2 linked regions of the Saccharophagus degradans 2-40 genome follow. The protein of the gene in region 1 interacts with the protein of each later gene in a pairwise test. Links are inferred from orthologs where the notes say so. Each region holds a gene or a part of one and is shown in the gene's direction. Other genes may lie near its edges.

Evidence for each region.
Region 2: the proteins of rlmKL (region 1) and typA interact in binary tests that used the Escherichia coli proteins (3 or more experiments, as listed by UniProt). The link is inferred for Saccharophagus degradans 2-40 from one-to-one orthologs.

What each region holds. Positions count from the first base shown.
Region 1 is NC_007912.1:2,234,563-2,238,678, forward strand. The notes cover bases 391-3,364. They hold rlmKL (bifunctional 23S rRNA (guanine(2069)-N(7))-methyltransferase RlmK/23S rRNA (guanine(2445)-N(2))-methyltransferase RlmL), read left to right. Parts: upstream 391-735; coding sequence 736-2,994; downstream 2,995-3,364. Other genes in these bases: uvrB (excinuclease ABC subunit UvrB), read left to right, coding at 3,117-3,364. Also shown: more of uvrB, read left to right, coding at 3,365-4,116. UniProt on the Escherichia coli protein: Specifically methylates the guanine in position 2445 (m2G2445) and the guanine in position 2069 (m7G2069) of 23S rRNA. Methylation occurs before assembly of 23S rRNA into 50S subunits.
Region 2 is NC_007912.1:625,773-629,836, forward strand. Bases 562-3,483 are described here. They hold typA (translational GTPase TypA), read left to right. Parts: upstream 562-1,070; coding sequence 1,071-2,897; downstream 2,898-3,483. Other genes in these bases: SDE_RS02770 (TonB-dependent receptor plug domain-containing protein), read left to right, coding at 562-952; SDE_RS02780 (YopT-type cysteine protease domain-containing protein), read right to left, coding at 3,001-3,483. Outside these bases: more of SDE_RS02770, read left to right, coding at 1-561; more of SDE_RS02780, read right to left, coding at 3,484-3,612; SDE_RS02785 (hypothetical protein), read right to left, coding at 3,698-4,064. UniProt on the Escherichia coli protein: A 50S ribosomal subunit assembly protein with GTPase and nucleotide-independent chaperone activity, required for 50S subunit assembly at low temperatures, may also play a role in translation.

The sequences.
Region 1 (4,116 bases):
AGTGAATGTAAAAAATAATTGCTCGGTAACCAGCTAAAAGTTAGCGGTTAAGTAGCAATAAATTTAAAAAGCAAATATTTTGGTATTTGATTAGCAACTTTAAATTACTCAGATATTGGTTTTGAATTACAAACGAATTAAAACCAGTAGCAATAAGTAAGGCACCTCCAGCTTGTTAATTAGCCATAAAGGCTGAATGTGATGAGTTGATTTTATCCGCCACCGCGCCACCGCAAACAGCAGGTGCTGAATGCGGGGCGAAATGGTTTAAAGTTACAAAGTGGCGCTTAACATAAAAAACCAACTATAGTTTTCTACTGTTAACCGCGGGTTTACACATGCACAAAGTAATGCAAGTACTAAATTGAGTATTGATGTAAAGTAAGCCTTCACAGGCTGGTTATACACACGTTCTAAGATTTTAAAGTGGGTACGGGCGAAATGCCCAATATAGCCTCCAGTTTAAAACTTTAATCTTAGAACCCCACATGCAAAAGATGTTAAAACGAAAAAACGTTTAATATTAAGTGCTTGGGGCCGCCTGCGTGCCGCCGGACTAAGCCGGTAAACCCGAAGGAACCGTCACCCCAAGTAAAGAGCTACATGGCTCTTTTTAAAAGCGCTGAACACTCAGCGGACTTTCAGTGTCCCAGAGCTGAACCAAAAAGTGAAACAATTAATATTTATAGCCAGTCGGCTGTATATGCGATCAGAGAATATAGCGTGCAATCAGTTATGCCTACAGAAACAAACCAAAACACAACCCAATACGACCTTTTTGTAAGTTGCTCACAAGGGTGGGAAGGCCTGCTGCAAACCGAGCTAGAACAACTAGCCGTAGGCGACGTTAAACCAGGCCATGCGGGTGTATATGTAAGCGCTACGTTAGAGCAAATGTATAAAATATGTTTGTGGACGCGTCTGGCTACCAAAGTGTTGCTGCCTTTAGATTCTGGCCCAATCGAAACGGGTGACGATGTGCACACCGTTGCCTCTAAAGTTGACTGGCCAAGCCTAATGAAACCCGGTGCAAGTTTAAAAGTAGATTTTATTGGCACTAACGATGCGGTAAGAAATACGCAGTTTGGTGCGCAACGGGTAAAAGATGCAGTAGTAGATAGCATTCGCCATGCTGGTGGTGAACGGCCCAATGTAGAAAAAATGCAACCAGATGTGCGAATACATGCACGGCTGCATCGCGACGAACTGCATATTAGTATCGATCTTTCTGGCGATAGTTTGCATCGTCGTGGGTATCGCCAAAAACAGGGCGGTGCACCGTTAAAAGAAAATCTTGCCGCGGCTTTATTGTTGCGCGCTGGTTGGCCAACAATTGCAGAGCAGGGTGGTGCACTGCTAGACCCTATGTGCGGGTCTGGTACGTTGCTAATAGAAGGCGCGCTTATTGCGTATAGCATTGCGCCAGGCCTTAGCCGAGATAAGTTCGGTTTTGAATGTTGGACGGGGCACAATGCAGATACATGGGCCCAGGTAGTAAACGATGCAAAAGCTATTCGCGATAAAAACTTGCAAGAAAAAAGCTTCGATATTTTTGGTTACGACAGCGACTACTATGTTACCAAAGCGGCAGAAATGAACTGCGAAGCGCTAGGCCTGCAAAACGTCATACATATTGCGAATAAACCTGTAGAGGAATTAAAACAACCCACACATAAAGTATTGGTACCAGGCTTGGTTATTGTTAACCCCCCTTATGGTGAGCGCTTAGGCGAAGTGAACGAGTTGCGTACAACTTACCAAATACTCGCACACCAAGTTAAGCAACAATTTGAAGGCTGGACATTCGCCGTATTTACCAGTAACCCAGAGCTTGCCAAAGAAACCCGTTTGCGAGCCAACAAGAAAAACAAATTTAAAAACGGAGCATTACCTGCCGAATTGTTTGTTTACAGCGTGTTGTCTGCAGATGATGCCAAACTGCGTAAAGATAAACTTACTCAAGCAGTACAAACCGACGAAGATGGGCAAGTAGAAAACGCAAGTGGGGCGTGGGTGCGCAAAAACCTTTGCGATAAGCCTTTAACCGAAGCGGCTACTATGGTTGCCAATCGTATTAAAAAGAATTTAAAACGATTAAAGAAAAGTGTGAAGCAAAATGATTGGCATGGTTACCGCGTGTACGATGCCGATATGCCTGAGTATTCCGCCGCGATAGACCTGTATAACGATCAGGTGCATATACAAGAATACGCCGCGCCGAAAACTATCGATGCAGATAAAGCCGAAGCGCGATTCGAAACCTTAAAACATGGTGCCGCTGTTGCATTGCAGGCGCCCGATAACAAACTGTTTGTAAAAACAAGAAAGCGCAACAAAGGCAAAGCTCAATACGAAAAGCAAACCGATACTCAAGGGTTTGATGCCGAGCGCTGCATTCAAGTGCAAGAGGGTAATGCAAAACTGTGGGTAAACCTGCAAGATTATTTAGATACCGGCCTGTTTTTAGATCACCGCCCGCTGCGCATGCGTATACATAAAGAGGCTACCGGTAAGCGCTTTTTAAACTTGTTTTGCTACACCGCCACTGCCAGCGTGCAGGCGGCACTGGGTGGCGCAACCGAGTCGGTAAGCGTGGATATGTCCAACACCTATTTAGAGTGGGCGGACAACAATTTTAGATTGAATAATGTACATTTAGCGCGACACCGTTTGGTGCGAGCAGATTGCTTTGATTGGTTAAATAAATGTCGCGAAGGGTTCGACCTAATAATGTTAGACCCCCCTACATTTTCTAACTCGAAAAAAATGAGTGATGTGCTCGATATTCAAAAAGATCAAGTGCGTTTAATTTCGCGTTGTATGGATATTTTAAACCCCGGTGGTACCTTGTATTTTTCTACCAACTTTAGGCAGTTTAAACTAGATGAACAAATAAGCACGCGTTACGTGGTAGAAAACATTTCGGCTGCAACCATCGATGAAGACTTTAAGGGCAACCCTAAAATCCATTACTGCTGGAAAATACAACATTAGCGATTTATAGCTGCTAATCGCTAGCGACTAACTGCCAGTTGGAACTAGCTGGCGATCAGCGCTTAGCTATTCGAACTTAGTTATTAGCCGTTGATATTTAGTAATTAAAAAACTGAAAAAATATGTCAAAACTTTTTAAAGTTAAAAGTAAGTACACTCCCGCAGGCGATCAGCCCACAGCGATTGAGGGCTTGGTTAAAGGTATAGAAGCGGGGCTAGCGCACCAAACATTACTTGGTGTAACAGGCTCAGGTAAAACTTTTACTATTGCCAATGTTATAGAGCGCATAGATAGGCCCACGCTTGTTATGGCGCACAACAAAACCTTGGCGGCACAGTTATACGGGGAGTTTAAAGACTTCTTCCCAGATAATGCTGTTGAATATTTTGTATCTTATTACGACTACTACCAGCCAGAGGCTTATGTTCCGTCTTCGGATACATTTATCGATAAAGATGCCTCGGTTAACGATCATATAGAACAAATGCGCTTATCGGCTACCAAAGCCTTAATGGAGCGTAAAGATGCCATTGTAGTGGCCACTGTGTCTGCCATTTACGGTTTGGGCGACCCAGAATCGTATTTGAAAATGATTTTGCATTTAAATCGTGGCGATACCATTGATCAGCGCCAAATTTTGCGTCGGTTAGCCGAAATGCAATACACCCGCAATGATATCGACTTTCAGCGCGGTACGTATCGTGTGCGCGGTGATGTAATTGATATTTTTCCCGCAGATTCAGAGCTAGAAGCGTTAAGAGTAGAGCTGTTCGATGAAGAAGTGGATAACCTTTCTATATTCGACCCCCTTACCGGTGAAGTTTTCCGCAAGGTGCCGCGTTTTACGGTATACCCCAAAAGCCATTACGTGACGCCGCGCAATAAAATTATCGACGCTATTGATGAAATAAAAGAAGAGTTAGCCGAGCGCTTACAGCAGTTGCGCGAAAACGATAAATTGGTGGAGGCGCAGCGCTTAGAGCAGCGTACCCGCTACGATTTAGAAATGATGCAAGAACTGGGTTACTGCAATGGCATAGAAAACTATTCCCGTTATTTGTCGGGTCGTGACTCTGGTGAGCCGCCACCCACTTTATTCGATTACCTACCTGCAGAAGCCT
Region 2 (4,064 bases), 1.6 Mb from region 1 along the record:
GGTGGAGTGGCGCAAAGGGCATTATGGCGATTTGCGGGTGCGCAATAATTACGATTTAACCGCTTTAGCCAATGGTGACTACCCAATTGCGTTTTATGGCGACGAAGAGCGTTATAGTTACGTGTACCACGCGTTCGACCGCACCGTGCTAGCAGGTTACTTGCAGGCGCAAGCTAAGCTCAATGACGATTGGGCACTTACTGTAGGGGGGCGTTATGACCGCTATTCAAGCAGTGGTTCTGCCTATAGCCCTAGGCTGGCGTTGGTTAGAACGCTTACGGCTAACCAGTCGTTAAAACTGTTGTACGGCGAGGCATTTCGCGCGCCAACTATTAACGAATTAGCAGCAGAGAATAATATTTATGTTACCGGCAACCCGCAATTAGACTCAGAAAGGGTCTCTACCCTCGAGCTTGTATGGGTTGGGGCGTGGGAGCGCCGCCAGTTGAGTGTGTCGATGTTTCAAAATCAATTTAAAGATGGCATCTTTCAGCGTGTGATGGGCAATAACCGTATCTTTGCAAACTCACAGAATGAAGAGAGCGCAAGCGGTGCAGAGCTTGGCTACTTTGAGCAGTTAAGTGACTATTGGCAGGTGCGTGCCAGCGCCTCACATGTGTTTACACCGCTGGATGAGGGCTTTCGCCTTGCCGATACCACGGGCTCCGTTACGGTTAACTACCAAAAGAGCAAGTGGAACCTAAATGTCGGCTGGGTGTTCACCGGCGAGCGCGAGCAGGTTGTACCGTCTGGTGACCGCCTTACCCTCGACAGCTATCAGTGGTTTACCGCAAAAGTACGCTATCAGTGGGCAAAGAATCGAGACCTGTGGCTACAGGTTAAAAATGCTGCAGATACTAATTACCAAACACCGGCACAAAGCGAAAGCCTCGAATATGGCCTGCCAAATAGGGGCCGCGAGCTAAGTCTGGGGCTTAGTCTTGGCTTTTAAACCCATTAATTTCGCATTGAGCAAAAACTGCGCTATCGTTTGAGCCCCACTACCTCTATAATGCCGCGTCTTTAAATCAGGCTATCCCTGAATCTGTACCCAAAACGAGGCTGTTGCAGTGTCCCTTCCCGATATTACTAAACTTCGCAATGTTGCCATCATTGCTCACGTTGACCATGGCAAAACCACACTTGTTGATAAATTACTGCAGCAATCTGGCACGCTCGATCGCAAAGACCAAGGTGCCGAGCGCATCATGGATTCCAACGACCAAGAGAAAGAGCGTGGAATTACTATTTTGGCGAAAAACACCGCCATCCAATGGAATGATTACCGCATTAACATCGTAGATACCCCAGGGCACGCCGACTTCGGCGGCGAAGTGGAGCGCGTATTGTCGATGGTAGATAGCGTATGTTTGTTGGTTGATGCCGTAGATGGCCCTATGCCACAAACCCGCTTTGTAACCTCTAAGGCCTTTGAAAAAGGTTTGCGCCCTATTGTTGTTATCAACAAAATTGACCGCCCAGGTGCGCGTCCAGATTGGGTTATGGACCAAATCTTCGATTTGTTCGATAACTTAGGCGCAACCGAAGAGCAACTAGACTTCCCAGTGGTATACACCTCTGCATTAAACGGTATTGCCGGCACCGACCCAGAGAAGATGTCAGAAGACATGACTCCTCTGTATCAAATGATTGTTGATGAGTGCCCAGTACCCGAAGTAGACCCAGCTGGCTCGTTCCAAATGCAAGTATCTGCATTGGCTTACGATAGCTACGTAGGTGTAATTGGTGTGGGCCGCATTACCCGCGGTACCCTTAAGCCTAATCAGCAAGTGATTGTTAAGTCTGCCAACGGCAAAGAGCGCAAAGGTAAAGTACTAACGGTTAAAGGTTACTTAGGTTTGGAGCAGGTTGAAACGCAATTGGCCAGCGCCGGTGAAATTGTGTGTATTAACGGCATCGACGGCTTAAGCATTTCTGATACATTATGTGACCCAGAAAACGTAGAAGCCCTGCCAGCACTATCGGTAGATGAACCAACCGTAAGCATGAACTTTATTGTTAACGATTCACCTTTCGCCGGTCGCGAAGGTAAGTTTGTAACAACCCGTAATATTAAAGACCGTTTAGATCAAGAATTGATTCACAACGTGGCACTGCGCGTACAGCAGGGCGATACTCCAGATAAATTTATCGTATCTGGTCGCGGTGAATTGCATTTGTCGGTATTAATCGAAACCATGCGTCGCGAAGGTTTCGAAATGGGTGTATCTCGTCCTGAAGTTATTCAAAAAGTTGTCGATGGTGAAGTGCAAGAGCCGTACGAAAACGTCGTTATCGACGTTGAAGAGCAGCACCAAGGTTCCATTATGGAAGAGCTTGGTTTGCGTAAGGGCGAGTTAACTAACATGGAGCCAGACGGTAAAGGCCGTGTGCGTTTGGAGTTTTTGACTCCTTCGCGCGGTTTGATTGGTTTCCGTGGCGCTTTCCTAACCATGACATCTGGTTCAGGTATTATGACCAGCATCTTCTCTCACTACGGCCCAGTTAAAGTGGGTGATGTAGTAAGCCGTCAAAACGGCGTACTAGTGAGCATGGTTAAAGGCAAAACAGCTGCATACTCGCTGTTTAACCTACAAAGCCGCGGTCGCCTATTCTTAGGTCACGCTGTTGAGGTTTACGAAGGCCAAGTAATTGGTATTCACTCGCGCGACAACGACTTAGCGGTTAACCCAACCAAAGGTAAGCAGCTAACCAACGTTCGTGCATCGGGTACCGATGAAGCCCTAACACTTGTACCACCAATCAAACATACACTTGAGCAAGCGCTAGAGTTTATTGAAGATGATGAGTTGGTAGAAGTAACTCCAGAAAGCATTCGTATTCGCAAAAAGTTATTAACCGAAACCGAACGCAAGCGCTCTAAAAACAGCAAGTAATTAATACGGTTTTTAATACAAATAGTATTTAAGCTGAACCAAATAAAAAGGCTTGACGGGAAACCGCCAAGCCTTTTTTGCATTTGCTAAGGCGTAGAATGCGTTAGGCAAATGTTTCTAAGGAATATTGTATGTTGGACCAACCTCGGTACAGATACATAACGCTAGCAATCGCTTCTACTGTATCCCCTTCGCCAAAAGCTTCCCACTTGCCTTGGTTCGAGTCAAAAACGGCTATATCTTCGCTTTTACCGTAGAGGCTGTATTTTCGATAAATACCAATTGCGTGTGCGCCTTCATCCCCTTTAATTAAAAGCAGCGTGTAGCGTCCATTCTGGGTTAATACTTTGTGTGCGATATCGCGTAGTGCGAGTGCATTGTAATCTCTAACATCCTGTGCAGATTCTATTTTTAGCTCGTGATCTTTAAGTACTTTCCGGGCGTAATCACTGCTCCCTATTCCGTTATTATTTGCACCGTACTCATTCTGAAATTGAATGGCTTCTTTAGCGTAGCCCATGCCTAGAAGCGGCGCTTTTTCATTACTCGCTTTACTGGAGTTTAAATCGTCCCAGAACCGTTGTTCTTCGCCAGTAAAGCCTTTACTAATAGCGACCAGCCACTGCACGGTAAGCCCCAAACATATACCGCCTGGGTTTTGTCTTCCCGTGGCTTCGATTAACTCAGATTGACGGAAATGTATTGTTTTGTTCATAGTAGAGTACATCCTGTTATGAAATATTTTGGATCTATTGCCATTTATTTGTTGGGGCAGCAAGTGCCCCCTAGTGCATATTTGTTTAGCTAGCGGCTAATTCGCTTCTTGCTTGATTTATATATGCTACTTTTGCGTCGCTTGCTTGCTGGCGTTCGTCGGCAATCTGCTCTAGCTTGGCTGAGGCCTCAATAAGGTACGCGCTAAGCTCGTCGCCAGTAATATATGTCCCGTTTAGTCGGTTAAGCTTGGTCCAGCCATCTGCAAAGTTTTGGCAAAACTTATCGGAAACTGCTGTAACAGCATGCCACTCGGCAGTTTGGTTAACAAAAAAGTGGTCTGCGGTTGTAATAACCTGTGCCAGCCTATTTCTGCGCAAAGTTGTTTTTTCTGCTGTTTTGTCAATGCTTTCAACTTGTTGGCTGGCTTCAGTAGAAATTTGGCTCATGAAA